3 regions of the Leuconostoc carnosum genome follow, and region 2 is predicted to be linked to each of the others. Evidence: predicted binding sites of a transcription regulator. Region 2 holds the regulator's gene; each other region holds the start of a gene.
The links. Region 2 encodes LexA, which represses DNA repair genes until DNA is damaged. Its sites were predicted from a motif close to CNAACANNTGTTNG; they were not measured.
Positions count from the first base shown of each region.

Region 1: the regulator LexA is predicted to act here: its motif matches at 3,886-3,899, upstream of FGL89_RS00400 (DNA polymerase III subunit alpha).
Region 3: the regulator LexA is predicted to act here: its motif matches at 1,615-1,628, upstream of recA (recombinase RecA).

Region 1 is NZ_CP042374.1:86,235-97,181, forward strand. Features, by position in the region: gene aroA (3-phosphoshikimate 1-carboxyvinyltransferase) at 1-491, shown strand, start outside; gene FGL89_RS00375 (prephenate dehydrogenase) at 488-1,348, shown strand; gene FGL89_RS00380 (shikimate kinase) at 1,341-2,141, shown strand; gene FGL89_RS00385 (hypothetical protein) at 2,138-2,692, shown strand; gene aroD (type I 3-dehydroquinate dehydratase) at 2,689-3,573, shown strand; gene FGL89_RS00395 (YjzD family protein) at 3,604-3,804, opposite strand; gene FGL89_RS00400 (DNA polymerase III subunit alpha) at 3,929-7,276, shown strand; gene pyk (pyruvate kinase) at 7,372-8,793, shown strand; gene FGL89_RS00410 (ammonium transporter) at 8,948-10,144, shown strand; gene FGL89_RS00415 (PhoH family protein) at 10,207-10,947, shown strand, end outside.
Region 2 is NZ_CP042374.1:263,743-274,689, reverse strand. Features, by position in the region: gene FGL89_RS01280 (dihydroorotase) at 1-387, shown strand, start outside; gene FGL89_RS01275 (carbamoyl phosphate synthase small subunit) at 436-1,524, shown strand; gene carB (carbamoyl-phosphate synthase large subunit) at 1,517-4,696, shown strand; gene pyrF (orotidine-5'-phosphate decarboxylase) at 4,787-5,479, shown strand; gene pyrE (orotate phosphoribosyltransferase) at 5,480-6,115, shown strand; gene lexA (transcriptional repressor LexA) at 6,164-6,805, opposite strand; gene FGL89_RS01250 (YneF family protein) at 7,104-7,337, shown strand; gene FGL89_RS01245 (lysophospholipid acyltransferase family protein) at 7,348-7,995, opposite strand; gene FGL89_RS01240 (tRNA1(Val) (adenine(37)-N6)-methyltransferase) at 8,058-8,822, shown strand; gene FGL89_RS01235 (GIY-YIG nuclease family protein) at 8,819-9,103, shown strand; gene rpsB (30S ribosomal protein S2) at 9,263-10,039, shown strand; gene tsf (translation elongation factor Ts) at 10,153-10,947, shown strand, end outside.
Region 3 is NZ_CP042374.1:490,508-501,454, reverse strand. Features, by position in the region: gene yfmH (EF-P 5-aminopentanol modification-associated protein YfmH) at 1-77, shown strand, start outside; gene FGL89_RS02365 (helix-turn-helix domain-containing protein) at 91-972, shown strand; gene pgsA (CDP-diacylglycerol--glycerol-3-phosphate 3-phosphatidyltransferase) at 983-1,564, shown strand; gene recA (recombinase RecA) at 1,697-2,839, shown strand; gene FGL89_RS02350 (response regulator transcription factor) at 2,951-3,643, shown strand; gene FGL89_RS02345 (phosphate ABC transporter substrate-binding protein) at 3,819-4,733, shown strand; gene FGL89_RS02340 (sensor histidine kinase) at 4,803-6,158, shown strand; gene FGL89_RS02335 (phosphate ABC transporter substrate-binding protein PstS family protein) at 6,256-7,137, shown strand; gene pstC (phosphate ABC transporter permease subunit PstC) at 7,230-8,153, shown strand; gene pstA (phosphate ABC transporter permease PstA) at 8,153-9,037, shown strand; gene pstB (phosphate ABC transporter ATP-binding protein PstB) at 9,124-9,951, shown strand; gene pstB (phosphate ABC transporter ATP-binding protein PstB) at 9,948-10,718, shown strand; gene phoU (phosphate signaling complex protein PhoU) at 10,773-10,947, shown strand, end outside.

The DNA.
Region 1 (10,947 bases), 180 kb from region 2:
TCTTAAAACGTATGGGAGCCGAAATAGCGATTGCTAAGATACCAACTAGTGGGGAGCCACTTGCTGATATTACAGTTCGTACGCAAGCGCTGCATGGTATTCATATCACGGCAGCAGATATTCCTAGTGCAGTTGATGAATTACCAATTATTGCTTTAGCTGCTACACAAGCTGTAGGTGATACAATAATTACTGGTGCGGAAGAGTTGCGTGTTAAAGAAACTGACCGTATAGCAACTGTTGTGTCTGAATTGTCAAAACTTGGCGCTAGTATTGAAGCTCGCCCCGATGGCATGATTATTCACGGTCAGACACCGTTGGCTACAAGCCAAGATTCAACAGTATTAGAATCTTTTGGTGACCACCGTATAGCCATGATGAATGCAGTCGCAGCTTTAATTACCAAAGGAGATGTGACGTTAGTGGGTGAAGAGGCGATGCGTGTCTCTTACCCTAAATTTTTATCAGATTTAGCAAAGGTGATGCAATGAACATCGTTATTCAAGGATTAGGCGAGATGGGTGCTTCGTTAGCGTTGATTTTGAATCAAGTAGCAGATAATCATGTTATTGGTATTGATATCAACCAAAATACGTTGGATTATGCTATAAAACATCAGATTATTTCTGAAAGCGGGAGCGATTTAATAATGGTCGCTGACCGTGCAGACGTTATTATTTTGGCGACACCAATTAATGGTATCAAAGAAAGCCTAAAGCAACTAGCCGGAATAACGCTTAAGCCACAGGTGATTGTTACAGATGCTGGGTCAACCAAAAATGAAATTTTACAGGTTGCGAATAAAGTCTTAGTTGACACAGCTTTTATTGGTGGGCATGCAATGGCTGGAACGCATAAAAGTGGTGTTGCGGAAGCCAATAAGGATTTATACCAACAAGTACCATATTTTTTAATACCAAATCAAGTGGGCAAAGCCTATGTTGAGCGGTTGAAAAATATTTTCAAGCCGCTTGCCGCGGATTTTACAACAATTGACGTTGAAGCGCATGATCATTTAATGGCTATGATTAGTGATGTACCACATATCGCTGCGTTTGCTTTAATGAATACAGCAGTTAAACAATTAGGATCTTTTGATAATTTTGGCCGTTATGTTGCGGGAGGTTTTACAGATACGACGAGAATAGCGGCTAGTGATGCTAAATTGTGGACTGATATTTTGTTGAGCAATCGTGAGAGTGTGTTAGAAAATAATCAAGCTCTAATTGATGAGCTACAAGAAATTAATCAGACTATTGCTGATAATGATGCCAATAAACTGCAAGAGATGATTCAAACAGCACACGATGCACGACAAAATTTATTAAGTAGGAAACAGCATGAGTAAAGAACCTGATACATTAATGTTAGTTGGCTTCATGGGAGCTGGCAAAACAACAGTAGGTAAAGAAATTGCACGGCAACATCATTCAAAATTCATTGACATAGACTCGGAAATTGAGCGTGAAGCAGGGATGTCGATTCGAGCGATATTCCAAGAATATGGTGAGTCGGGTTTTCGTGATCTTGAAACAAAAGTGTTAGCTAATGTCCAAACTTTTGATGGTATTGTGGCTACTGGTGGCGGTGTAGTTGAACGTGAAGATAATATGGCTATTTTGCACGAATCTCCCGCAACTGTTATTTATTTACATGGTAATTTAGAAAGTACGATTGGTCGTTTACTTATTGAAGGCCAACGGCCTTTGCTGGAAGAAAAATCCGCGGCGGAATTTTTTAGATTATGGGCACAGCGCGATCCAAAGTATCAATCGGTGGCCAATTTTATGGTTGAAACGATTGGTAAAACACCGGAACGTATTGCTGCTGAGATTGTGGCATTGTTTAGTTCAAACGAGGATGAGTTAGCATTATTGCAATTACGTTCAGAAATTGATGCTTTTGATCGTCAGATTTTTGGTGTCATTGAAAAGCGGATGCAAACAGTTGAAGCAGTGGCAAAATATAAAGAGAAGTTTGGCATGCCAACTGTGCAACAGGGTCGCATGACTAAAATGCGAAAATTGCTAAAATATGATTTTGAGAATTCTGAAGATGTTACTGATGACATGATTGATAAAATTATGGCAATACTTACAGATGCGGCAATTAATAAAGAGAACAAACAGTTAAAACGATGAAATTACATACATTAGGGCCTGTCGGCACAGATTCAGAACGAGCAGCTCAGCATTACATGTCAACTCAAAAATTGATTTTACATCAAAGTTTTGAAGAAATATTGACGCATTTAGACGATTATCGCGGGGACCAAGTTTTGATGCCCGTTGCTTTTAGATCTAATATTTCGCCTGAATTAAATTGGGCAGATATTAATTATTTAGAGTGGGCTAAATTAGATATTGTGACAACTTTTGTCTTACCATTGATGCCATTGATCTTGATAGAAAATGAGACATATCAGCGTAATATTGCAGTGATACACGCAGCCACAGAAGGTCTAATGAAGCGTTACCTGCGCGCTAATGACTTGGATAATGCTTGGGGACCATCCGTTATTTTTGCGCCTAGTAAGCCTGTTGCCATGGCTGACTTTATTCATGATCAAAATCGGTTTACTATTATATCCGAAGATCAATTTTTAAAAACTACAGAAAGCAAAGATCCAAAATATCAGGTACAACAACAATTGAAGCCACAAATGATATGGGTCGTTTATCAAATAAAATGACATTACGTGAATTATTTAAATTACCAAAAAGTATTAATGAGAAGCCACTAATTGCAGTGCCGCTTACTTTGGGACCAAATGACAAATTGACCCCCTTTGCCAAAAAATTACAAGAGCAAAACCCAGACATTGTCGAGTGGCGGGCTGATTATATTGCTGATGACTTTAGTCAAGCAGTGATGTGGCAACAAGTCAAGGCTGGGGCACAAGCAGAATTGGCGCAAAAAGATGTTTCAGCCATGACAGAGGCTAAAATGCTATCCGAGATGGATAACGCACGTCAAGAATTTGATGCGACTTGGCCAGTCATGAATATGCAAATTATTAAAGAATTAACGGCATCGGTTTTTAACACAATTGGTAGTTTTCCAATTATTTTAACTTATCGTACGCAAGCACAAGGTGGTCAAGGGGAAATGACGTCAGTGGAATATGCGACTTTTATTGTAGCAGCATTACGATCAGGGTTTCATTTTACAGCAGTAGATGTTGAATATACCTTGGACTCTGAGTTACGTGACAAAGTGATTGATGTCGCACACGAGTTAGGTGTACCAGTCATCATATCGTATCATGATTTTAATCAAACACCTGATGTTAGCGCGTTAATTGCAGATATATCAAAAATGCCTGCTGATGTGGTTAAAATAGCTGTGATGCCAAACAAGGAACAAGATGTAACAGACTTGCTTCAGGCTACACGGGCAGCCACTATTCAGCAACCACTTATTACAATGAGTATGGGTGCTATTGGACAACGTTCACGCGTTGAAGGGTACAAATTTGGCTCAGAACTGACATTTGCTACTTTAGATGGGTTGCCGGTTAGCGCACCAGGTCAGGTAACAATTAGTGAGTTACTAGCTACTTGGACAAAATAAAAAAGGCGCAGAATATTTCGCGCCTTTTTATTATGATTCTGTGGCAGTTACTTCTTTAGGTGATGCTGAACCGGAAAGTGCTGGAATTGCATAAACAGCAATTTCACCAACAACAATCGCGATAATAGCTACTGTGATATAAGAATAACCACCATTTGTGAGCTGTGATACAATGTAACCCAAAATTTCACCAAAGATTGCTGACCAAACAGCAACAGTAATATATTTCATAATTGCACCTCTTTACAAAACTATCATACGCTTTTCAAAAAAAATCGCAACCCTTTTAACGCTTTTCATGTATAATAAAAGGGAACAAATTTTCGCGTTATATTGTGAAAACAGTGGAGATAATATGTACGCACCGTTACAAATTTTCAGTAGTTATAGTTTACTTAAAAATCCAAACACAATTGAACAAATCATTCAAACTGTAAAAGCACGAGGCTATCATGCTGTTACTTTGGCAGATATCAATGTGATGTATGGTGCTGTTGAGTTTTACCGCATCGCCAAAAAGTATGATATCAAGCCTTTATTTGGTTTGACATTACAAATTTATGGACTAGTCAACACCGCAACGTTATTTCCAGTTGTGCTCATTGCAGAGAATCAAGTAGGTTATCAGAATTTGATGTGGTTATCTTCTGCTAAAATGACGGCCAAAGCAGAAGATATGACATTTGCTATGATTGTCGACCATTTAGCAGGTATTAACGTCATTTTACCTGAGGATAGTGAATTAACACAACTTATTGCCTCAGCTTATGACGATACATCAACCTATTGGCAAGAATTAGTGTCACAAATTAATTCAAAATCATTATATATAGGCATTAATCCTGCCTTAGCACCTCAAATTAAAGCACGTTTGGCATCATTTGGCGAAGATAATCAGGCAAAATTAATTGCCTTAGATAATATTAACTATCTTAACCCAGAAGATGCTTTTACGACACAAGTTTTAAAAGCAATTGATGTTAACGTTAAATTAGAAGATATTAGAACACTTTCTCAAAAATTAGGCACACATGTTTTAAATGATTTTGACACCGTAAAAACTGCTTATTCAGCATCTGATGTGTTAAAAGCAGCTTACTTGAATAATGAGTTATTAGTTAGTAAGAGTGAAGTCACGATGTCATTTCAGCAAACTGCGGCCTTACCAACTTTCAAGTTGCCCGATGATGCGCATTCATCACGAGAATATTTATATGAACTTGCAAAAAAAGGTCTTCAAGAACGTTTAAATGATCAAAGCACGGCGAAGAATCATCAAATTTATGACGATCGCTTACAGTATGAGTTAGAAGTCATTGATGATTTAGGTTTTAACGATTATTTTTTGATAGTATGGGATATTGTAAATTTTGCTCATCAGCATAACATTCAAATGGGGGCAGGTCGAGGGTCTGCAGCTGGTTCATTAGTTGCCTATGTTTTGAAAATAACGGATGTGGATCCATTAGAATTTGGTTTGTTGTTTGAACGTTTTTTAAATCCAGAACGTGGGCAAATGCCAGATATTGATATTGATTGGCCAGATAATAAACGTGAAGATATACTTGTATATTTACATGATAGATATGGTCAACGAAATTTTGCACAAATTATTACATTTGGTACGCTAGCTGCAAAACAGGCATTACGTGATACAGCGCGTGTATTTGGTTTATCACAACAAATGATGAGTCGCATTAGTAATACGGTGCCACAAGGGAAGCAAGGACGTCGAGTTTTTATTGCAGATGCCTTAAAACAATCAACACGCTTACAAGATATACTAGCTGAAATTGACAATGGTGAGCTGTTATTGAAAGTTGCGCAACAAATCGAAGGATTACCCCGTAATTATTCGACACATGCTGCTGGGGTCGTATTAAGCCAAGATGCACTAGTTAAAACGTTACCGGTGCAAACAGGTACGGATGAGCGTTTACTAACACAGTTTGAAAAAGATCCAGTTGAAGCATTGGGGTTGTTGAAAATTGATGTTTTGGGTTTGTCTAATTTAACTATTTTGGCACAAACACTGTATTATGCTAGAGATATGTTGCCAGAACATTTTAATATTAGTAAAATCTCAGTCAACGATTCAGAAACGTTGCAATTATATGCTAAAGGAGATACCAACGGTATTTTCCAATTCGAGTCTGCTGGTATTAAAAATGTATTGCGACAATTAAAACCATCGACGTTTGAACATATTGTTGCGGTTAATGCCTTATATCGACCAGGTCCCAGTCAAAATATTGAAACATTTGTGAAACGGCGTCATGGCCGTGAAACGGCGACTATTCCAGATCCAAATTTGAAGACAATTCTAGCACCAACATTTGGCATTATTATCTATCAAGAGCAGGTTATGCTAGTGGCTGAAGCTTATGCCGGATTTAGCCTTGGTGAAGCGGACAATTTACGGGTGGCAATGTCTAAAAAAAAGCTAGATAAGATGGCAGCAATGCATGAACAGTTTGTAACTGGTGCCGTCCAATTAGGCCATGATGCGCAACAAGCTGAGCAGATATTTAACTATATTGATGAATTTGCAAATTATGGATTTAATCGTTCTCATGCTGTTGCTTATACAAAGTTATCTTTTGAATTGGCATACATGAAAGCCCATTATCCTTTGGCATTCTACAATGCGTTACTAAATGCTAATATTGGTTCATCTGAAAAAATCAGATTATATGTTACTGAAGCTAGAACACGACAAATTGAAATAAAAGCACCTCATATTAACCAATCTCACCGGTTTTGGTCTGAAAATATGCAGGCTTTGTGTATGGGATTGAATAATATTAAAGGTGTCCGAAGTGATTTTGTTACAGCTTTATTAGAAGAACGTCGCAATAATGGGCCATTTAAATCAATTCAGTCGTTTATTTATCGTTTGCCGGAAAAGTTCCGAAAAAGGGAAGTATTGTCGCAATTAGTTTATGCTGGCGCATTGGATCAGTTTGGCTATAACCGTCAAGAGTTATTGACTGCCCTTGACGACTTAATTGAAGCAGCAAGCTTTGGTGATTTAATTCTTAATGAGACGAAGATTAAAAAAGTCGAAGATATGCCTAGTACTGAAAAATTAACCTTTGAAAAAGAAGCTATTGGCGTTAATTTATCAGGACATCCATTAGATGTTTATGAATCAATGATTGCCAGTGAGCATCTGCAGCATATTGCTGATTTGACAAAAAAAGATCAAAAAGCGACTTTTGTTGGCATCATTGATAATATTCGGCAAACACGCACAAAAAAAGGTGATTTAATGGCTTTCGTTTCATTCTCAGATGTGACTGATACCATCAACGTGACAGTTTTTAGTCGTTTACTGACAAAAGTCAGTGATATTTTAAAAATTGGAACAATCGTTCAAGTTAATGGTAAGGTCGATAGTTATAACGACCGTTTATCAGTAGTTGCCAATCAAATTAATCCAGTGCAACAACCAGCACAAGTATCACCTGGGACTTGGTTTTTACAATTTGATCAAACTCACGATACACCCCAAAACCGCCAAAAAGTAATTGATATTTTAAAAAAATATCATGGAACTAATCCAGTGGTGATTCATTGGCAAAATACCGAAAAAACTCAGCAACTTGATGAAACATTTTGGTTGGGCGATGAAACCGCTATCATACTTGAATTGGCGCCATTATTAGGTTATGATAATGTTATTTTTAGAAGAAGTCATTGATAATTTGCCTTGTATAAATGGCGAAGAATGTATAAAATAGACTTTGGGTAAAGTTGCACAAGCAACAACCAAGACAACTAAGGAGTTATTTAACCATGAAAAAGACGAAAATCGTCTCAACACTTGGTCCGTCATCATCTGATGTCGAAACAATTGTAAAATTGATTCAAGCTGGAGCCAATGTTTTCCGCTTCAATTTCTCACACGGTGATCACGAAGAACATTTGGGTCGTATGAACGCAGTTCATGAAGCCGAAAAGATCACTGGTAAAACAGTTGGTATCTTGCTAGATACCAAAGGTGCTGAAATCCGTACCACAAAGCAAGCTGACGGTAAGATTGAGTTCCATACTGGCGATACATTGCGCATCTCAATGGATGAAAATCTTGAAGGCACAAAGGACAAAATTGCTGTAACATATGCCGGTTTGTTCGATGATGTTAACGAAGGCGGACAAGTCTTGTTCGATGATGGTTTGCTTGGTACAACTGTTGTTGAAAAAGATTCAGCTAACCGCGAACTTGTTGTTCATGTTGACAATGACGGTATCTTGGGTTCACGTAAGGGTGTTAACGCACCTGGTGTGGCAATTAACCTACCTGGTATCACTGAAAAGGATGCTGATGACATTCGTTTCGGTTTGGACCACGAAATCAATTATATTGCTGCTTCATTCGTTCGTAAGCCTGAAGATGTGCTCGAAATTCGTGCATTGTTGAAGGAAAAGAACATGGAACACGTGCAAATCATTCCTAAGATTGAATCACAAGAAGGTATTGATAATCTTGATGCTATTCTTGAAGTTTCAGATGCATTGATGGTACCACGTGGTGACATGGGTGTTGAAATTCCTGCTGAAAATGTGCCTTTGGTTCAAAAAGACATGATTCGCAAGATGAACAAATTTGGTTTGCCAGTTATTACAGCAACACAAATGCTTGACTCAATGGAAGAGAACCCACGTCCTACACGTGCCGAAGCTTCCGATGTTGCCAATGCCGTATTTGATGGTACTGATGCAACAATGTTGTCAGGTGAATCAGCTAATGGTGACTATCCAGTCGAAGCCGTTGCAACAATGGCTGCTATTAATGAAAAAGCTGAAACATCATTGCGTGAAAATGGTCGCCATCAAGATATCATATTTGATGAAAGTGATTCAACAGAAGCTGTTGCTGCAGCTGTTGTGCGTATTGCAAATAGTGTGAACGCTAAGGCAGTTGTAGTATCAACAAATTCTGGTTACACAGCACGTATGGTTTCTAAGCACCGTCCTGATGTTAACGTTTTGGCAGTTACTTATTCAGAACGTGTACAACGTGGCTTGACGTTGAATTATGGTGTTTTGCCAGTTGTTTATGATGCACCTGAAACAATTGATGAAATGATTGCTTTGGCTAAGTCAGCTGTTAAAGAACAAGGTCTTGTTAACTCTGGTGATGCAATCGTAATCGCTGCTGGTGTACCAATGTCACAATCTGGTACAACAAACATGATCACTGTACAAACAGTATAATTTTTAAATAATTTAGTAATAAAAGGCGCTGATGACAACATCAACGCCTTTTTTGTTGGTTAAATAGTGATGTCATAAAACCTATCATAATTCAGCTGTTTAAATTGGTATACCTGATATGATTATCTCAACGAAATAAAGAGGAGCGATGTTTATGAATACAGGAGATTTAGCGTGGGTATTGATTTCAGCAGCACTGGTATGGTTAATGACGCCAGGATTGGCACTTTTCTATGGTGGATTAGGTGAGAAACGTAATCTGTTGCATACAATGTTTGTACCAGTTGTGATTATTGGTATTGCCTCAATAGTTTGGTTTGCTGTGGGTTATTCTTTGGCATTTGGTGGTGAAGGAACTGTTATTGGTAATTTAAACCATGTATTTTTGACGGATGTATCCTTTACAAAATCAACAAAAGGGTTAACGATTCCAGATGGTGCTTTTGCATTGTTCCAAGGTATGTTTCCGATCATTACAGCAGCAATTATTACGGGATCAATTATTGGACGTGTTCGTATTAAAGCTATGATTGTTTTCATGATTTTATGGTTGATCGTTATTTATACGCCGCTAGCACATATGGTTTGGGGTGGTGGTTTCTTAGCACAATTTGGTGCAATTGATTTTGCTGGTGGTACTGTTGTTCACATTTCAAGTGGTGTGACTGGTCTTGTACTAGCTTTGCTTATTGGACACAGACATAACGACAAACATATACCAGTTCGTCCCTCATATGTGTTGATTGGTGGTGCATTATTGTGGGTTGGCTGGTTTGGATTTAACTCAGGGTCTGCATTAGCGGCCAATGGTACAGCCGTATTGGCTTTAGTGAATACATGGTTAGCATCATCAGCAAGCGTCCTAACATGGGGCGTGGTAGAGTATAAAATGCGTGGACGTGCGACGCTAAGTGGTATCACTAGTGCGGGTGTCGCTGGGTTAGTCGTTATCACACCTGCTGCCGGATTTGTAGCGCCTTGGGCAGCTGTAGTAATGGGATTAATTGGTGGATTAGTTGGTTTTGCTGGTATTACTTTTGTCAAGAATAGTTTTGGTTATGATGATACCCTAGATGCTTTTGGTATCCATGGTATCGGTGGTGCAGTAGGTGCAATTTTGACAGGTATTTTCGCTGATAAAAGTGTTGGTGGTGTTGCGGGTTTGGTTAACGGTGATGTATCATTACTCGGCAAGCAACTAGTCGCCATTTTATTTACAGTTGTATTCGTAACAATTGGGACACTAATATTAGCCAAGATTACGGCAGTGATTGCAGCACCCTTACGTTTAACTGAAGAAGAAGAGGAAAAGGGATATGATGCTATTATGCATGATTTAATAGTTGAATGACGGGCATATGCCCTTTTTTTGTGTTAAAATTAGAAGAAATAATAATAAAGGGGATTTGCAATTTGTCAGCACAAATACAGCAAATTTTTACATTTGAAAATTCAGAACAGCAAACAAACCTGATTGGTGCCAATGACAGCTTTTTGAATTTAATTGAAGAAGGTTTAAACGTACAGTTACATGCACGTGGTGACCAAATGACAATCGCTGGTGATGAGAACAATGTTCAACTTGCTAACGCCGTTTTACGTGAACTAACAGGGTTAATTAAGCATCAAATTAATATTTCATCCACAGATGTTGTCAGTGCTGTAACGATGGCACAACGTGGGACATTAGAATATTTTAGTGATTTATATTCTGAAACTTTAATTCGTGATAACAAGGGCCGGGCAGTTCGTGTCAAAAATTTTGGTCAACGGCAATATGTGCAATCAATTCGTAAAAGTGATGTTACTTTCGGTATCGGTCCTGCTGGAACAGGTAAAACTTATTTGGCTGTTGTTATGGCCATTTCATCACTCAAACGCGGGGAAGTCGAACGTATCATCATTACACGTCCAGCTGTTGAAGCGGGAGAGTCTTTAGGGTTTTTACCAGGTGATTTAAAAGAAAAAGTTGATCCTTATTTACGGCCAATTTATGACGCAATGAATGCTATTATTGGATCTGAACAAACACAACGATTAATGGATCGTGGGGTCATTGAAATTGCACCATTAGCGTATATGCGTGGTCGAACACTTGATGACGCTTTCATTATTTTAGATGAAGCACAAAATACCACAAATCAACAGATGAAA
Region 2 (10,947 bases):
GCCACAGACCATGCACCACACGGTGCTGAAGAAAAAGCAAAGTCCTTTCTTGAAGCACCTTTTGGTATTACTGGTATTGAAACGAGTTTCCAATTACTTTACACAAAACTGGTTAAGTCTGGGATTATGACGTTAGAAACATTGATTAATCGTATGGTTAAAGCGCCTATTCAGGCGTTTAATCTTGAGGCAACAGCGTCTGTAGCAGTTGGTCAATCAGCAGATCTTGCGTTATTTGATTTAGAGCATAGTACAGTCATTTCGGCTGATCAAATGGCATCAAAAGGTAAGAATACACCATTTATTGGTTGGAAAGTTTTTGGTACGACACTGGTAACTTGGGTTGATGGTCAAATTGTGTACGACCATGCAACAAAAAATAATTAAACACTGTCTTGATGACTTGAAAAACATGTTAATGGGGATAATGGAAAAATGAAAAAACGTTATTTAGTGCTTGAAAATGGTTCAGTTTATGAAGGCGAAGCTTTTGGTGCTGACATTGAGGTTATGGCAGAGTTGGTATTCAACACTGGTATGTCAGGTTATCAAGAGTCGATTACTGATTTATCCTATCGTGGTGAAATGATTGTCTTTACATATCCTTTGATTGGTAATTATGGTGTTAATCGCGATGATTTTGAAAGTTTCCGACCTGCCGCTGCAGCGATTGTTGTTCATGAAATTGCTCGACGTCCAAGTAATTGGCGACAAATGATGAGTTTACCTGAATGGGCAGAGAGCACAGGTATGCCTGGAATTACAGGCGTTGATACGCGCGCTTTAACCAAAGAATTACGTGATAAAGGTGCAATGAAGGCTGCTCTAGTTGATGCGTATTCTGATGATGTTTTGAAAAAATTAGCATTATTTGAGACAGATAAAACGTTAGTTCATGATGCAACCACCAAAACGCAATATCAAAATCCAACAGATGGTGTATCAATTGCATTGATTGACTTTGGTTTAAAAAATTCGATTCTACGTTCTTTGTCGAAGCGTGGTGTGAATGTCATTGTCTTCCCAGCAAACACCGATGCCAAAACAGTTTTAGCTGCACATCCAGATGGCATTCTGCTCTCTAATGGCCCAGGAAATCCACAAGATGTTGCTTATGCCCTACCGATGATACAGACGCTGCAAGAGCAGTTGCCGTTGATGGGTATTTGTTTAGGACATCAATTATTTGCGCTTGCTAATGGTGCTAAAACATATAAAATGAAATTTGGACATCGTGGCTTTAACCACGCAGTCCGTACGCTTTCAAAAGATCGTTTAGATTTTACTTCACAAAATCATGGCTACGCAGTAGATCGTGATGGATTAGATCAGACTGACTTGATTGTGACACATGAAGAAATTAATGATCAAACAATTGAAGGGCTACGATTAAAAAATCATTCAGCTTTTTCAGTTCAATTTCATCCCGATGCAGCACCAGGACCACATGATGCTGAATATTTGTTTGATGACTTTTTGAAAATGATTGCGGAAACGAGCAAGGAGACCACACAACATGCCTAAACGCGAGGATATTAAAAGAGTATTAGTTATTGGCTCTGGCCCAATTATTATCGGGCAAGCAGCTGAGTTTGATTATTCTGGGACGCAAGCTGCACTGAGCCTTAAAGAAGAAGGCTACGAAGTCATCTTGGTTAACTCGAATCCAGCTACAATTATGACTGATGCAGAAATTGCGGATAAAGTCTATATTGAACCCTTGTCCATTGATTTTATTGAACGCATTTTGCGCAAAGAACGACCAGAAGCTATTTTACCAACTTTGGGTGGCCAAACCGGCTTAAACATGGCAAAAGATTTGTCTGAAGCTGGCATACTTGATGAACTCAATATCGAGTTATTAGGTACAAAATTATCCGCCATTGAAGAAGCAGAAGATCGTGAAGAATTCAAACAATTAATGGAACGACTAAATGAGCCGATTCCTGAATCAACGATTGCTACAACCTTGGACGAAGCAATGGATTTTGCCGATACGCAAGGCTATCCTGTCATCGTTCGACCAGCTTATACCTTAGGTGGGACAGGTGGAGGAATTGCTGATACACATGAGCAATTGCTTGATATTGCAGCAAATGGTTTAGATTTATCGCCAGTCACGCAAGTTTTGATAGAACGCTCTATTGCCGGATTTAAAGAGATTGAATTTGAAGTCATGCGTGATTCTCATGACAATGCCTTAGTTGTCGCTTCGATGGAAAACTTTGATCCAGTTGGTATTCACACTGGTGACTCAATTGTTACTGCTCCGGTACAAACATTGTCAGATCGTGAAGTGCAAATGATGCGTGATGCTGCATTAAAAATTATTCGCGCTTTGAAGATTGAAGGTGGTGTTAATATTCAGATGGCACTTGATCCAGAATCGTATAAATATTACATTATTGAAGTAAATCCGCGTGTCTCGCGTTCATCAGCATTGGCATCAAAAGCAACGGGTTATCCAATTGCAAAAATGGCAGCTAAGATTGCGATTGGCTTGACATTAGATGAAATTACAAATCCAGTTACTGGTACAACTAAAGCGGAATTTGAACCAGCATTAGATTATGTCGTTGTCAAAATTCCGCGTTGGCCATTTGATAAATTTGCTACTGCTGATCGTCGTTTGGGTACACAAATGAAAGCAACAGGCGAAGTTATGGCTATCGGACGTAATATGGAAGAGGCCATCTTAAAAGCTGTTCGTTCACTAGAAATTGGTGCTATTGGTCTTAATGATATTACTTTTAGTGATATGACTGATCAACAATTACTTGAAGCTTTAATGCCAGCACGAGATGACCGTCTGTTTATGATTGCTGACTTATTACGGCGTGGAATTTCGGATGAAGTTATTCATGAAAAAACACGCATTGACGAATTTTTCTTGGATAAACTTGTTCATATTATTGAAATTGAAGAAGATTTAAAACAACATATTGGTGATCTAGATTATTTAAAGTACGCTAAGAAAAATGGCTTTGCTGATCAAACAATCGCTGGCTTTTGGGAAATGACTGCTAAAGATATTCGTGATTTGCGCCAAGAAAATAATGTGTTGCCAGTTTATAAAATGGTTGACACGGTGGCAGCTGAGTTTGAATCGCAAACACCTTATTATTACGCCACTTACGAACATGAAAATGAATCGATTGTATCAGATAAAAAGTCGGTTTTGGTTCTAGGCTCAGGTCCAATTCGAATTGGACAAGGTGTTGAATTTGATTATGCAACTGTTCATGCAGTGAAAGCAATTCAGCGTGCTGGTTATGAAGCTATTATTATGAATTCAAATCCTGAAACGGTGTCAACAGATTTCTCAATATCAGATAAATTATATTTTGAACCGCTAACTTTAGAAGATGTTTTGAATGTTATTGATGTTGAACAGCCAATGGGCGTTGTTGTTCAATTTGGTGGCCAAACAGCTATTAATTTAGCCCAACCTTTAGTAGATAACGGGGTACACATATTAGGAACAACTGTAGAAGACTTGAATCGTGCTGAAGATCGTGAAGCTTTTGATCAAGTCATCAAGTCACTACAATTACCACAGCCACTTGGGAAAACTGCAACAACAGTAGCAGGTGCTTTAGCCGCTGCTCAAATGATTGGGTATCCTGTATTAATTAGACCTTCTTATGTACTTGGTGGTCGAGCTATGGAAATTATTGCTTCTGATGACGAATTGCAAGATTATATGCAGCGTGCAGTCAAAGTATCAAATGATCATCCTGTGTTGATTGATTCTTATTTGGTTGGTCAAGAAGCAGAAGTCGATGTTTTGTCAGATGGTCAAACGGCTGTGATTCCTGGTATTATGGAACATATTGAACGGGCAGGTGTGCATTCTGGTGATTCAATGTCGGTGTATCCACCACAATATTTATCACAACGTGTGCAAGACCAGATTGTTCAAGCTGCAATTGCTTTATCAAAAGCCATGAATACAATTGGACTGATGAATGTGCAATTTGTTATTCATGAAAACAAAGCCTATGTCATTGAAGTCAACCCGCGTGCATCACGTACGGTGCCCTTTATTTCAAAAGTGACACATTTACCATTAGCACAATTAGCTACACGTGTGATGTTAGGTGAAAAACTTGCAGATATGGGATTTGAAACAGGGTTAGTACCAGCAGATGATATGGTTCATGTTAAAGCGCCTATTTTTTCCTTTACAAAGTTGCCGGAAGTTGATTCGTTACTTGGACCAGAAATGAAGTCTACAGGTGAAGTTATGGGATCAGATACGACCTTACCCAAGGCGCTATATAAAGCATTTGTAGCTTCTAATATTAAGGTACCAAAGTACGGAAATGTGTTATTTACAGTTGCCGATGCTGATAAGAATGAAACAATTGCTTTGGCTAAACGCTTTGTTGATTTAGGTTTCTCATTATATGCTACCTCTGGAACTGGTGCTACCTTATTGGCAGAAAATTTGCCAGTTGCTATCCTAGATAAAATATCAGAATCTGAAAATAATTCACTTCATGCTTTACGCAGCCAGACGCTTCAAGTTGTAGTTAATACGACTCAAGCCGATGATCATGCAGAATCAGATGGTTTGTTAATTCGCCAAGTTGCAATCGAAAATGCTGTACCATTATTTACAGCTTTAGATACGGTCAGTGCTTTTCTAGATGTTCTGGAAAGTAGAAGTTTTACGGTAAGTGAAATGAAGTAATTTATTAATATGAGTTCAATATTCAGAAGCGACATCACATAAGTCCTGTTCAAAACAGGACTAATAATCAATTGGATGGTGGGAGAAATTATGGTATATCCTGTATTTATTGCATTAGATTTTCCTAATGCAATCACGGCACGACAATTTTTAGCGCAATTTAAAGATATTTCTCCTAAGCCAGCTCTAAAGGTTGGTATGGCGTTATTTTATGCTGAAGGTCCGGATTTTGTTAAAGAGTTACGTCAACAAGGATACACAATCTTTTTAGATTTGAAACTCTATGATATACCAAATACGGTTGGGCAAGCTGTAGCTAGTATTGCTAAGCTGGATGTCCAATATTTAACTTTACATGCAGCTGGCGGTGAAAAAATGTTGCATCGAGCCGTTGAAAATAAAGGGGTAGATTTAAAATTATTGGCTGTGACACAGCTAACATCATTTTCTGAAGAAGACATGCAGCAAACACAATTGACAACAGCTTCATTAAATGAAAGTGTCTTACATTTAGCAAAATTGGCGCAAAAAGCAGGTGTTGATGGTACGATTAGTTCACCTTTTGAAGCACAGATTATAAAGCAGCAAACACATGATAATTTTTTAAGAATTACCCCAGGTATTCGTTTAGCTGGAGATGATGGAAATGATCAAGCACGCATCACAACACCAACGCAAGCACGCCAATTTGGGGCCACTGGTTTAGTAGTTGGCAGATCAATAACCAAGGCTGAAACACCAGTTGCAGCCTATCAACGTGTATTAGCAGAATGGAGTATCTAGATGACCGAATATGCAAAACAAGTTGCACGAGATCTATTAAAAATTGGGGCGGTTAAATTTGCGCCAACAACACCATTCACATGGGCTTCAGGTATTAAAAGTCCGATTTACACTGATAATCGTATGACCATTGGTTTCCCGGAAGTTAGGGAAAACATTTATAACGGATTAGCTACATTAATTAAGGAACACTATGATGATGTTGAGGTAATCGGTGGTGTTGCTACTGCAGGAATACCTCATGCTGCTTGGGTAGCGGATATTTTGAAAAAACCAATGATTTATGTTCGTTCTAAGCCTAAGGATCACGGGGCTGGTCGACAAACAGAAGGTGCAGCGGTTTCAGGAAAAAAAGTTGTTTTGATTGATGACTTAATTTCTACCGGTGGTTCGGTTTTGCAAGCAGCTGAGGCTGTTCGAGCAGAAGGTGGTAAAGTTATAGGTGTTATTGCAATCTTTTCTTATGAATTAGATGCCGCGGATGTTAATTTCGCGGCTGCGAAATTAACATATCAATCACTAACAACATATTCACAAATGGTGACAGAAGCTATTAATAGTGGACATCTTGATGCCTCACAATATACTAGTTTACAAGTGTGGCGAGAAAATCCCACTGATTGGTACAATTATTAAATCAAAAGAGGCTCGTTCAATTTTGAACGAGCCTCTTTTTATAATATATTAATAAATAGCGTCACGGTAAAGGCCAATGACCTTACCAAGAATTGAGACATTGTTTAAAATAATAGGTGCCATGGCGTCATTTTCTGGTTGTAAACGGAAATGATCTGCTTCTCTGAAAAAGCGTTTGACAGTGGCTTCGTCATCTTCATTCATAGCAACGACAACATCGCCGTTGTCGGCATTGTCTTGCTTACGAACAATTACCTTGTCACCATCTAGAATCCCGATATTGACCATCGAGTTTCCCTTAACATTTAACATGAACATGTCGCCATCAAATTGCATTAAATTATCGGGAATTGGGAAGAACTCCGTCGCTTCTTCTTCAACTGCTAAAACAGGTGTACCTGCTGTAACAAGCCCAAGAACAGGAATACGACCAGGAGTTGTTGATAATCCTAGTGCTTCCAATCCGGCATCACTTACTTCAATTGCACGTGCACGTGGTTTTGCAGCATCCTTGAGTAAGTAGCCCTTTTTAACCAAACGTTCGATGTGCCCATGAATTGTAGATGATGAGGATAAACCAACTGCTTCACCAACTTCACGCACTGTTGGTGGATAACCATTTGATAATTGTGCTTCATGGATGAAGCGCAATACTTGTAGTTGTTTACTTTCTTTAATATTGTTTGCCATGATGGGTTAAATTACCTACTTGATTTATTTATATTCTTATTGTATTGTACCGAACTTTATCATATAAATCAAACGTTTGTTCGCTAATTTTATATTTTAATAAATATTTCACTTTAAATCTTTACATTTTCTTTATAAAACATATGATTTGAACGATTTTGTCGTTCATAAGTAGTGAAAATATCTCAACTTTTCCTTCATAAAATATTAAAAATTAAGATGATAATTAGCGGTGTATCTACAACTTGAATTATGTTATAATACTTTTTAGACAATAATTAAGGGGAAAACTATGACTATAGGTATCGGATTTGTGATCTTGATTGCTGTCTTGGCTTTGGCTCTTGGGTTAGTGGCTGGTTTCTTTCTGGCACGTAATTCAATGAAGAATTATTTGGCAAAAAATCCGCCCATCTCTGAAGAAATGATGAAGTCAATGATGATGTCAATGGGACAGAAACCATCACAAAAGAAGTTAAATCAAATGATGGCTCAAATGAAGCAACAAAGTGCTCAATCACAAAAAAAATAAGCCTAGTGGCTTATTTTTTTTCAGATGATGATTGTTCTTTTGGATCGACATATTGCCAATCGGGATCAATTTCACGGTCTAATTGATCAAAAGCATCTTGCATCTTTTTTGTGTATTTGGCAATGCTCTCAGCATTAAACTTTTCACTTTTATCAAATACAATTGGTTCACCAAAATTAATTGTTGTGTTATTACGTTTGAATAATTGACGGAATAACACAGGACCCTGATAAACAGCGGGAACTATAGCTTTACCAGACATACGTGCAATAAGTAGTGAACCAGACTTTAAGTCTTTGTCATGACGGGAACCTGACGGGAACATGATCAATGATCGTTGCCCAGTTTTAAGTTCACGAACAGGAATTTTAATGACACTGGGGCTAACGTTTTTGCGGTCAACTGGAAATGCACCAGCAGACGTAATCAACCAAGCTAATGGTCGGAATTTGAATAATTCAATTTTTGCCATGAAAATAAAATGTTTAGGATATGCCGCAATAGCATACCATATGGGATCCCACCAACTACGGTGTGGACCGACTAAGACATAATTGTCATTTACTGGTATACGGTCTCGATTCATATATTTGATGCGTCCGTTAATTGACCAAATCAGACCAACTGCAATACCACGTAGAAAATCATAAAACTTCATTATTTATTCACCTCATATCAACTATCTCTATGTATTTTACACGATAAAGCGAGAAATTCACAATGATTGAACCAATTCTTAACAAAGGCGAGCGAATTGATGGACTGCCTGCACAAAATATTCATATTATTCAAAATCCAGATATGTTTTCGTATTCTTTAGATGCCATTTTACTAGCGCATTTTGCGGGAATTAAAGGAAAAGGTGCTGGATTAACAGTAGATCTCGGTGCTGGAACTGGCGCAGTTGGTCTGTTTTACGCACCAAAAGTCACTGGGAAGATTAAGCTAGTAGAAATCCAACCAGAATTAGCTGATATGGCAGCACGTAGTATCGTCATGAACGGTTTAGAAGAACGTGTCAGTGTTTTAAAGTCAGATATGAAAGCTATTTTCGATGATATTGCACCCGGATCTGCGGAAACTGTACTTTCGAATCCGCCCTATTTTCCGCTAAATGAAACCACAAAAACAAATAAGGATGAACACTATGAATTAGCAAGACATGAATTGACGATTGATTTACCTGGATTAGCACAAGTTGCAAATAAGTTATTGAAAAACAATGGTAAATTTTACATGGTACACCGACCAGAACGATTAAGTGATATATTTGCTGCCTTGTCGGCACGCAAATTGATGATTAAGCGCATAAGGTTTGTCTATGGTAAAGTTGATCGCGAAGCTAATATGGTATTAGTCGAAGCTATTAAATCTGGACGCCCTGGTGGCGTTCGCATTTTACCACCGATTATAGCTTATACGATGGCCAACGATTACACTGCAGAAGTAAAAGAAATTTTGTATGGAGCGTCATGGACTAAATGAAACCTTACTTTTTTTATGTTTTATATACTGCTGACGGCTATTTTTATGGTGGTTTTACCGATGATGTGTCTCGTCGTTTTAAAGTTCACGAAGCAAGAAAAGGAGCCAAGTTTACGCGTGTAAAATCAAGGCATCCACTACGATTAATTTATTCAGAACAATTTGAGACAAAGAGTGAGGCGCTACATGCTGAAGCCAATTTTAAAAAATTGACACGACCGAAAAAGGAAGTATTTTTAATCATGCATGATATTAGTCCAAGTATTTGGCGCCATGACTGAATTTATTTAACAAAAATACTTGCGTTTAATTTGAAAATCACGTATAATTTTAGCTGTTGCAAATTGCAATAAATACACACGACAGACGAGTTCATATAGGTGCAGAAATGTCAATATGAATGTCGAATTTGTCGGCGGAAAAACCTAGGAGGCCATAACATGGCAGTTATTTCAATGAAAGAACTCCTCGAAGCAGGAGTTCACTTCGGTCACCAAACACGTCGTTGGGACCCAAAGATGGATGAATACATCTTTACAGAACGTAATGGTATTCATATTATCGATTTACAAAAAACAGTTAAGCTTGTTGATGAAGCTTATAACTTTATTCGTAACGCATCAGCTGATGGCGCCAACGTTTTGTTTGTTGGTACAAAGAAGCAAGCTTCAGACGCTATTGCTGAAGAAGCAACACGTGCTGGTCAATACTTCATCAACCACCGTTGGTTGGGTGGCACTTTGACTAACTGGAATACAATCAAGTCACGTATCCAACGTCTTAAGGACTTGGAAGCAATGGCTGAAGATGGTACTTTCGAACAACTTCCTAAGAAAGAAGTTGTGTTGCTAAATAAGCAACGTGAAAAGTTGAATAAGTTCTTGGGTGGTATCAAGGATATGCCTGGTTTGCCAGATGTATTGTTTGTTGTTGACCCTAAGAAGGAAGAAATTGCCGTTAAGGAAGCCAACATGTTGAATATTCCTGTTGTGGCTATGATTGACACGAATGCTAACCCAGACGTTGTTGATGTTAAGATTCCTGCAAATGATGATGCTATCCGTGCTGTACGTTTGATCACTGCAAAGATGGCTGACGCTATCGTTGAAGGTCGTCAAGGTGAAGATTCAGCCCCTGAAGATGCTTTTGTTGAAGGTGACGAAAACACAGAATCTATCGAAGAAATTGCTAACATTGTTGAAGAAGGCAATAACTAATTATTTTAATGACACTTGCCGTTCCTGCGGACCTGTTTGGGACGCGGAGCGGCATTTTTGTTTGATCAGAACATGTTATAATAAAAATATCAATATTTTAGAGGAGCAATACAATGGCAATTACTGCTGCACAAGTAAAAGAATTACGTGATAAAACATCTGTTGGTATGATGGATGCTAAGAAGGCCTTGGTTGAGGCCGAAGGTGATTTGGATAAGGCAATTGACCTTCTCCGCGAAAAAGGTATGGCTAAAGCCGCTAAGAAGGGTGACCGTGTTGCTGCTGAAGGTATGACGCATGTTGCTGTACAAGGTAACAAAGCTGCAATTATTGAATTGAATTCTGAAACTGATTTCGTTGCGGGTAATGCTGAATTTAATGATTTGTTGAAGTGTGTAGCTGATACAATTGTTGAATTTGCACCTGCTGATGTTGAAGCTGCTTTAGCATTAGAAGTTGAACCAGGTCAAACTTTGAATGATAAAATCATTGGTACAACACAAATCACTGGTGAAAAAATTACGTTGCGTCGTTTTGAACTCGTTACAAAGTCAGATTCAGAAAACTTTGGTGCCTATTCTCACTTGGCCGGTTCAATATCAGCTTTGGTTGTAGTTGATGGTGCTTCAGAAGAAGCTGCTAAAGATATTGCAATGCATGTTGCCGCTATTGCACCACAATATGTATCAGATTCAGAAGTGCCAGCAGAAGTAGTTAATAAGGAAAGGGAAGTGCAACTCGCTTCTGAAGACTTAGCTGGTAAACCTGATAATATCAAAGAAAAGATGGTTGAAGGACGTATTAAGAAGTTCTTGGCCGAGATTTCATTATTAGATCAAGCATTCGTTAAGAATGGTGATCAAACTGTTGCACAGTTTATCGAATCAAAAAATGGTTCAGTAAAGTCA
Region 3 (10,947 bases), 230 kb from region 2:
CGTATAATGATATATTAGAGAGCGCTAAAAAAATATACCAAAATGCGACTTTAAAACGTTTTATTTTGAAAAAATAATAATAGGAAAATCATGAACGAAACTTTAATAAATCAAATTGGGGAACAGCTAAAAGCTGCTCGGCTGAATCAAAATTTAACATTAGATGATATCCAAGCAACGACTAAAATACAAGTACGTTATCTGGATGCTATTGAAAATAATAATCTCAGCATTTTGCCGGGAGATTTTTACGTGCGTGCCTTTATTCGTCAATATGCACTAGCTGTAGGTTTGAATCCCGAAGATTTACTTGGTGAAGTAGCACCTGAATCTATTTCTCGAAGTCATGATTTGAGTCGTGCGCATCGTGATAATGATGGGATTGTGCGTGCAGGAATTGATCATCGTCAAACCGCGAAGTCGCGAATATCAGGTATGATGCCCACAATTTGGCTAGGCATTTTAGTCGTTGTGGTATTGATCATGATTTGGTTTGTTTTAACGCACATAGGTATTGGTAGTCAAAATTCGAGTAACGATACTGACAATGTATCAGTATCGACGTCGACTGTGCCAAGTTCGTCTTCTGCACGCGAATCCTCCTCTAGTGCATCATCATCTCGTAAACCAGCGAAGAAGGCAGCCACTAAATTAGATTTAGGAACCCCAGAACAAAATGCAGCATTACAAACTACAATTTATAATCTATCAGGTCAAGAAAGCAAAAAACACACTGTTAAAATTACAGCAAGAGGTACAGGGACTAATGTTAAGGTTAGTGTTGGCGCAAATGTCTTATTAGATGAAAATGTTACAACTGATCAAACAATTAGTATTCCGGCAGATAGTGAAGCAGTCAATGTTCAATTTACCAATGTGGTTAATGCAACAATGACATTTGATGGGCAAAAGGTCACCGTACTTGACACGGCAACCCCGTTTTGGAATGTGCTTTTTAACTTAGATAAGTGAGAAAAAAAGAATGAATCTACCTAATAAATTAACAGTTTTTCGTATCGTTTTAATACCCGTTTTTATTTTAGTATTATCTGTACCACATAATTGGGCTACACTCCTTTTTTCTGGTGAGGCAATTCCTGTGAATTGGATTATAGCGGCGATTGTATTTGCCATTGCTTCAATTACTGATTTTTTAGACGGGCAAATTGCTCGGCGCCAACATTTAGTGACTAATTTTGGTAAATTTGCAGATCCTTTAGCAGATAAGCTGTTAGTGATGACTGCCTTAATTTTTCTAACCAGCTTTAACGTTGTATCTGCTTGGATGACTGCAGTAATTATTATTCGAGAATTAGCCGTTACTGGTCTTCGTACACTTATTGTTGAAAATAATGGTAAAGTACTTGCAGCACAAATGCCTGGTAAAATTAAAACATTTTCACAAATGTTTGCTATCTTTTTCTTGTACTTAAAAGATATGCCATTTGCTGCTATTCATTTGCCAATTGGTCATATTTTAATTTGGATTGCTGTTATTTTTACTGTTTATTCAGGTCTTGATTATTTTTGGAAGAATCGCGATGTTTTTTCTGATGGGATGTAAAAGTGTCTTGCGTTGATTTTTCGTATCATCTATACAGAGAGCAAGTAGTGCGAACAATTGTTCGATAAATGCTTGCTTTTTATAGTAGAAACAGGTAAACTGATTGAGTAAGATAAAAGGAGTTAGCCGCAAATGGTAACGAAAAAAACGACTAAAAAAGAAGACAAAGAAAACCAAGCTAAGGGTCGCAAAGCAGCACTTGATGAGGCACTGAAGAAAATCGAAAAAAACTTTGGGAAAGGGTCTGTGATGTTGTTGGGTGAAAACGCAACAACGCAAGTGGACACTTACCCATCAGGATCAGTTAAATTAGATGTTGCACTTGGTGTTGGTGGTTATCCAAAGGGTCGTATTATTGAGATATATGGACCAGAATCATCAGGTAAAACGACACTGGCATTGCATGCTGTCGCTGAAGTACAAAAAGCTGGTGGCACAGCAGCGTATATTGATGCTGAAAACGCTTTAGATGTTAAATATGCTGAAGCATTGGGCATTCATAAAGATGAATTATTGTTATCACAGCCAGATACTGGTGAACAAGGATTGGAAATTGCCGATGCTTTGGTACAATCTGGAGCAGTTGATATTATCGTTATTGATTCAGTTGCAGCATTGGTGCCTAGGGCTGAAATTGAAGGCGAGATGGGTGATGCCCATGTCGGATTACAAGCTCGTTTAATGAGTCAAGCGTTACGTAAATTAGCCGGTACATTAAATCGTACAGGAACGATTGCTATCTTTATTAACCAAATCCGTGAAAAGATTGGGGTGATGTTTGGTAATCCTGAAACAACACCTGGTGGTCGTGCGCTAAAGTTTTATTCAACGATTCGTTTAGAAGTACGTCGATCAACACAAATTAAAGATGGTACAGATGTTACAGGAAACTTAACTAAGGTCAAAGTTGTTAAAAATAAGGTAGCACCACCATTTAAAGTTGCTGAAGTCGATATTATGTACGGAAAAGGAATTTCACAAACTGGGGAAATTCTTGATTTAGGTGCTGATACAGAAATTATCCGTAAAGCTGGGGCATTCTACTATTATGATGATGTCAAAATAGGGCAAGGACGTGAAAAGGCGAAGGAATTTTTGGATAGTCCTGAAAATGCCGAGATGCGTCAAGAAATTTATGCTAAAGTACGTGATATTTTTGGTATCGGTGATGGTAGTACAACTGAAGTCGCACCAGAAACAGAAGAATCAGTGGATGAACCAGATACATTGGATTTGGGGAATAATGATGATTTGACTGACGAACCAATTGTATAAATCCTGTAAAGGTAAGGAGAAGTGCTAGGGCATTTCTCCTTTTTTTGTTACAATGCAATTAAGAAAACAAATGGAGGATGGCACTTTAATACGTTAAAGTGTATACATGTCATGACAAGTATTTTAGTGGTGGATGATGAATTAGCGATTGCAACGTTGTTAAAGTATAATCTAGAGCAAAATGGATTTGACGTCACTTTAGCCGAAACAGGTGATCAAGCCTACGAACTTGCTTCTAAACAGGCATTTGATGCTATTCTATTAGATTTGATGCTACCAGTGATGGATGGCATGACAGTATTAAAAAATTTACGGCAAGATAAAATTAGCACACCAGTAATTCTGATTACAGCTAAGGGTGATGAATTTGATCGTATTTTTGGTTTAGAATTAGGTGCAGATGATTATATTACCAAACCTTTTAGTCCACGTGAAGTTATTGCCCGACTAAAAGCCGTGTTACGCCGTTCGCAGCAAACAAAACAGCAGAATGCGACACAGCTTGATGTGATTGAGATTCAAAATTTAACGATTGATGATAGTAAAAAAGTAGTGACTAAAGATGGTGTGATCTTAACTTTGACACCTCGAGAATATGAGTTATTATTGTATTTTGCCCAACGGCTAGGACGTGTGATTGATCGTGAGACAATTTTGACAGCAGTATGGGGTTATGAATTCACTGGTGAAAGCCGCATGGTTGACATGCATATCAGTAATTTACGGGAAAAGATTGAGCGTAATCCAAAGACACCAAAGTTACTCAAAACTGTACGTGGCTTTGGCTATACGATGGTTGTGTAGATTTGTAAAGACACATTTACATCTATTTACACAATAGTGACCGTTTTATGAAGCTTTCTCTTACATAGCGTGTGTAGTATATAAATTGTAAACAAGGAACGGTTACCAAGAACTGCTACTACAAACCTTGTTTACATCATATAGACTTCTGCGATATAAAAAGGGAGAATGCGTTATGAACAAAAAAGTTGTTGGCATTATTGGCGGTCTTGTTGTGATTGCGGCAGGAATGATATTGTATACTAGTTCTGGTGCAAACCAAAATGCTAAAAAAGCAGGTGATTCAACGTCTAGTGGTGCGAGTGTCGGTGGGAAAGTGTTGGCACTAGGATCTACTGCGTTACAACCATTGGCTGAGCAAGTTAGTAAATCTTTTCAAGATAAGAATCCAGGAGTCACAATTACCGTACAGGGTGGTGGATCAGGTGCTGGATTAAGTCAAGTATCTGATGGTTCAGCTCAAATTGGTAATTCTGATGTTTTTGCTGAAGAAAAAGAAGGTGTAGATGCTTCTAAATTGATGGATCATAAGGTTGCGGTTGTTGGTATTGCACCTGTTGTTAATTCTGATGTACAAGTATCAAACCTGACGAAAGCTCAACTACGTGATATATTTACGGGTAAAATTACGAACTGGCAAAAAGTCGGCGGTAAAGATCAAAAAATTGTGGTAGTTAATCGTGCTACTGGTTCAGGAACGCGTGCAGTCTTTGAGAAGAATATTCTAGACAATCAAAAAGCCGTCCAGGCTACCGAACAAGATTCAAATGGCACGGTTCAAAAAATTATTGCTACAACACCGGGATCAATCTCATATCTGGCTTTTGCTTATCTTGATACCTCAGGTATCAAGGCGTTGAATATTGATAAGGTACTACCAGAAAAGAAAAATGTTGAAGATAACACTTGGCCAATATGGGCCTATGAACATATGTATACTAAAGGAGAACCCAAAGGTGCAACCAAAGAATTCTTGAATTATTTTATGACAAAAGAAGTTCAAAAATCAATTGTGCCCAAGTTAGGTTATATCGGTTTAACTGATATGCAAGTGACACGTGATGCTAAGGGCAATGTGAGTGAAAAGTAACCTTAATTAGGACTAAAGCCGTCGATTTAGACGGCTTTTTTGTTATGATAGATGTATTGGAGTAATGTTATGAAAACAGTGATACTTAAATTTATATCGTTTTTAGTAATAAATATTGTTTGTTTAGTATTAGTTAATCATGTCATGTTATTTAGTGGTCAACAGTTACTTGCACTTTTTTTTATGATATTGATTAGCACTACGGGTGTTGTTTGGGTAGCTGATTTATGGGTGTATTATCAAAAAAAAGAATTAAGAGTGATGCAACAGCGAATGGCTTTAACGATTAAAGGGGATTCACCACGTATCGTATTGACCGAACCCAATCTACCCTACTATGATGTTATTCGACAGTTCAATGCACTGCAAAGTTATATTCGCGACGAACAACTCTCAGCTAGACGTGATATTAATAATTATCAATCATTACTAGCGAGTCTACCGGTTGGTGTGATTAATGTTAACCGTCAACACGTTGTTGATGTATTTAATCAAACGGCAGCAGACTTATTAGGTGTTGAATTACGCCAAACGCCAGTTACAGAAAGTTTAGTCATACAGCAATTTACTTTGTCAGAATTAATTAATCAGACATTCAATGCACAAAAGAATCAACGGTCTGTTTTAAATTTACAAATTAATGGTGAAACTAAACAATTTGAAGCAAGTACACTTTATCACAAAAATGATTCACAATATGCCGAGGTGATGGTGATTTTATATGATCTTACCTCAGTTTTACAAATCGAGCGTATGCAATCAGACTTTTTGGCAAATGCTTCTCATGAATTGAAAACACCATTGACAGCTATTACTGGGTTTGTAGAGACCTTGCAGGGTAAGGCAGGTGAGGATCCGACGGTACGTGCACAGTTTTTAAAAATTGTGGCCGATGAAACCAGCCGGTTAGCATTGTTAGTTAATGATATTTTATCCATATCACGATCATACCAGAATAGCGATGATAAGCAGGTATCATTAGCTGTTCATACTATTGTCACAGACCAATGGCAACATATGAAAACTATAGCTGCCTCTAAGAACGTGACCTTTATAAATAATGTACCACAGGACTTTACGATTTATGGTTTCAAACATGATTTGCAAACGATTTTGCAGAACTTGATCGGGAATGCCATTAAATATAATGTGTTAAATGGTAGTGTTACGGTTTCAGCGTACCAACATGATAGTTATTGGCAATTGGAAGTTAAGGATACAGGTATTGGCATTCCAAAGCAGCAACAGTCGCGTATTTTTGAACGCTTTTATCGTGGTGATGAATCACGACAAAGGCATATCGCTAGTGGTACTGGGTTAGGTTTAGCAATTGTCAATGAACTTGTTTCGAAACACCACGGTGAAATCAATGTTAACTCTCAAGTAGCTGTGGGGACAACGATAGTTATCAAATTACCGCTATAAAAATAGTCTTTACACAACCTTTACAAAACCATGCTTTTACATTTACATAACTTTAAGATAATAAAAGGGTAGTAGTTTAATCTTGGGAGGCATCATAATGTCGAAATCGCATCGCGCAACAATTGTAGCTACAGTTGTTGCGGTGGGTATTGTTGCGGCGCTTGGAACCGCTTATGCAACACGTGATCAGGGGTCAAGTGGTACATCAATTACTGCTGTTGGCTCTACAGCACTTCAACCATTTGTTGAAGCAGCTGGTGAGGAATACGCTAAAACTAATGTCGGCACATTTGTTAATGTGCAAGGTGGCGGTACCGGTACAGGATTGAGCCAAGTATCGCAAGGCGCTGTTGATCTTGGTAATTCTGATGTTTTCGCGGAGGAAAAAGAAGGTATTGATGCTAAGTCTTTAGTTGATCATCGCGTAGCTGTTGTAGGAATTACACCATTGCTAAACAAAGATAATGGTGTCAAAAATTTGACCACAGCACAGTTAAAATCAATTTTTACTGGGAAAGTAACTAATTGGAATCAAGTTGGCGGGAGAAATCAAAATATTGTGATTATCAATCGTGCAACTGGTTCTGGTACAAGGGCTACTTTTGAAAAATGGGGACTACAAGGTGCTAAGAGTACTGAAGCACAAGAACAAGATTCATCAGGAATGGTACGTTCAATTGTGTCCACGACACCAGGAGCTATCTCATATGCTGCTTTTGGTTATATCGACAAAAGCGTACTAGTACCTTCTGTGAATGGTGTTGAACCAAATAACAAAAATGTTGCTAATGGTCAATATGGTATTTGGTCATATGAGCATATTTACACAAAGGGTCAACCTACTCGACACGTTGCAAAATTTTTAGCATATCTAACCTCTGATAATATTCAACGTACATTAGTTCCAAAGTTGGGCTATATTTCCATTCATGATATGAATGTCGAACGTAGTGCCACTGGTGAGCTTGTCAAAAAATAAGTCATTGCATACTTAATAAACTTATCTATGGCTATGCCATATTTTATAGAATATAAAATAGAGTTTAATGACTTAAACATTTTGGAGAAAAAATGGATAATATTACAAAAAAGTTGATGCAAAAATCTGAATCAACAAAAAAAGATTCGATGGGACGAGCTATTAGTTTAGCTGCTTTAGCCTTGATTGTCATTGTTGTTGTCTCAATTTTTGCTTTTGTTATGAGCAGAGGTTTATCAACCTTTGTTCGTGATGGTGTGAGTGTTAAAGATTTTTTATTTGGCACAACATGGAATCCGTCCGTTGTTAATCCACAAACAAAACAACCATACATTGGTGCACTGCCAATGATATTAGGGTCATTTTTGGTTACTTTTTTAGCTGCCATTGTTGCAACACCATTTGCTATTGGTACGTCATTGTTTATGACTGAAATTGCCCAAAAAAAAGGTGCCAAATTGATGCAACCAGTGATTGAATTATTAGTTGGTATTCCGTCAGTTGTTTATGGATTCATTGGCTTGACAGTTGTTGTACCGTTCATTCGTCATTTATTTGGTGGTTCTGGATTTGGTATTTTATCAGGTACGATTGTTTTGTTTGTTATGATTTTACCAACAATTACTTCGATGACTGTTGATACATTGAAGTCTGTGCCGCGCCATTATCGAGAATCTGCGCTAGCTATTGGCGCAACTCGTTGGCAAATGATTTACAAAGTAGTGCTGAGAGCAGCAACACCAGGTATACTGACAGCTATTGTGTTTGGCATGGCACGTGCCTTTGGTGAAGCACTAGCTGTACAGATGGTTATCGGTAATGCAGCTTTGATGCCAAATGATTTGATTTCACCGGCATCAACATTAACATCAGTATTAACTATGGGTATTGGTAATACTGTCATGGGCTCTTTGCAAAATGACGTTTTGTGGACATTGGCTATGATCTTATTGTTGATGTCATTAATCTTTAATTTGATTGTACGTGCCATTGGTCGTAAAGGAGAAATGAAATAATGAATGCAAAAACTGCTGATAAACTAGCAACTGGTGTGATTTATGCTATTTCTGGTACAGTCGCTTTGATCTTAATTGCCATGTTGTCTTTCATTTTAGTACGTGGATTACCTCATCTATCGTGGCATTTTTTAACCACGCCTGCTAAAGCCTTCGAAGCAGGTGGTGGTATTGGTATACAGTTATTTAATTCGTTTTATTTACTTATTTTAGCTATGTTGATTAGTTTTCCAATTGCTTTGGGTGCCGCAATTTACTTGAACGAGTACGCTAAAAAAGGACCGATTACAACAATTGTGCGTACAGCAATTGAAATTTTGAGTTCTTTACCATCAGTTGTTGTGGGGTTGTTTGGTTTTCTGTTGTTTGTTGTTAAGCTACATTTAGGTTTTTCAATTTTATCTGGTGCCATTGCATTGACTTTATTTAACTTACCGCTACTCACACGATCAATTGAGACAAGTTTAGCGCAAATCCCTAATTTACAACGTGAAGCTGGATCTGCACTTGGTTTATCAAGATGGGAAACGGTTATTCATGTTATTTTACCAGCAGCAGTGCCTTCAATTATAACAGGAGTTGTTTTATCTGCTGGTCGCGTATTTGGAGAAGCCGCTGCCTTAATTTATACAGCTGGTCAATCAGCACCAGCACTTAATTTTTCAGACTGGAATCCATTCAATATATCTAGTCCGCTAAGCCCAATGCGTCCAGCTGAAACTTTAGCTGTTCATATTTGGAAAATTAATTCTGAAGGCATTATGCCAGATGTATCTGCTGTATCTGCTGGCGCTTCAGCTGTTTTGATTATAGTTGTACTTTTGTTTAATTTCAGTGCGCGTAAACTTGGCGCAAAACTGCATAAGAAATTAACAAGTGCTTAATTTTTAGAAATCTGAATTGATTGAATATGAAATAGTAAATACTTAACATTTGCTAAATGAGTGATGAAGAAAGTGTGGCAAGCCTTATGGAGTTAAAACCAGTTAGTGAGTTTATCACTGATGACGCCCCAGAGCGTTATATCTATGATATGCAATCAAAAAAGCATGAAATTGCTTTATCAACAAAAGATTTACAAGTTTATTATGGCGACAATTTAGCCCTCAGTGAAGGGGATTTATCATTTGAACGGTATAAGATCACAAGCTTGATTGGTGCCTCTGGTTCAGGAAAATCAACTTTCTTGCGGTCGTTAAACCGTATGAATGATGGTGTGGCAACAGTCAAAGGGAATATTATGTATCGTGGGGTGGATATTAACACCAAGGCAATTGATGTTTATGAGATGCGCCGTCACATTGGGATGGTATTCCAGCGACCTAATCCATTTGCCAAGTCAATTTATAATAATATTACGTTTGCGTTGACACAACGAGATCACTATACAAAAGAAGCACTTGATGAAATTGTTGAAACGAGTTTAAAACAAGCTGCTTTATGGGATCAAGTAAAAGATGATTTGAATAAATCAGCCCTTGCATTGTCAGGTGGGCAAGCGCAACGCTTAGTAATTGCCCGTGCATTGGCGTTAAAACCAGACATCTTGTTATTGGACGAACCATCGAGTGCGCTTGATCCAATATCATCAGCTCAGGTAGAAGATACGTTGCTTGAATTAAAAAAGCAATATACTATCATTGTAGTGACGCACAATATGCAACAGGCTGCACGAATTAGTGACTATACGGCATTCTTCCATATGGGTAAAGTGATTGAGTATGATTTAACGCGTAAAATTTTCACACGACCTAAAGTTGCACTTACTAATGATTATATTTCGGGGAATTTCGGATGACAGATAATAATCACAAAAATATACTAGAAACGCGTGATGTCAAGTTGTGGTATGGTCACGCAGAAGCGCTACATGGGATTAATTTAGATTTTCCAGAAAAAGGAATTACCGCACTTATTGGTCCCTCAGGCTCTGGTAAGTCAACTTACCTGCGTGCGTTAAACCGTATGCATGATTTGGAAGACAATGTCACAGTGACGGGTTCATTTAATTTTAATGGGCAAGATATCTATGCACCAACGACAGATACGGTAGATTTACGTAAACGTATTGGCATGGTATTTCAACAGCCCAATCCTTTTCCGTTTTCAATTTATGAAAATGTTATTTTCGGATTGAAATTAGCCGGTGTGAAAGAGAAGGCTGTGCTTGACGAGGCGGTTGAACGCTCATTAAAACAGGCATCGGTTTGGGATGAAGTAAAAGATGATTTACATAAATCAGCATTAGGATTGTCAGGTGGGCAGCAACAGCGTGTTTCACTTGCCCGTGTTTTGGCCACAGCGCCAGAACTATTATTACTAGATGAGCCAACATCTGCCCTTGATCCAGTTTCTAGTCACAATATCGAAGAAACATTGTTGAATTTACGTGACGATTATGCGATGATAATTGTGACACACTCTATGTCCCAAGCCTCACGTATTTCAGATCGAACAGCCTTCTTTTTGAGTGGTGATTTGGTTGAGGTTGATGCGACAAAGCATATTTTTTTAAATCCAACAAAGCAGGAAACACAAGATTATGTGAGTGGTCGATTCGGTTAATTATGAAGAATACTAACAGATGATGCATACGTTAACAGAAAAAGGAGAAAGAACATGCGACGATTATTTGATGAAGAATTAGCAGATTTAGATAATTCATTTACAGAAATGGGCATGCTCGTTGCCCAGACGATTCAAAGGTCTGTGCAGTCATTTGTGGATCATGATCGCGAAGGTGCCAGAGACATCTTAGAAAATGATCACCAAATCAATGAACGTGAAGCAGCAA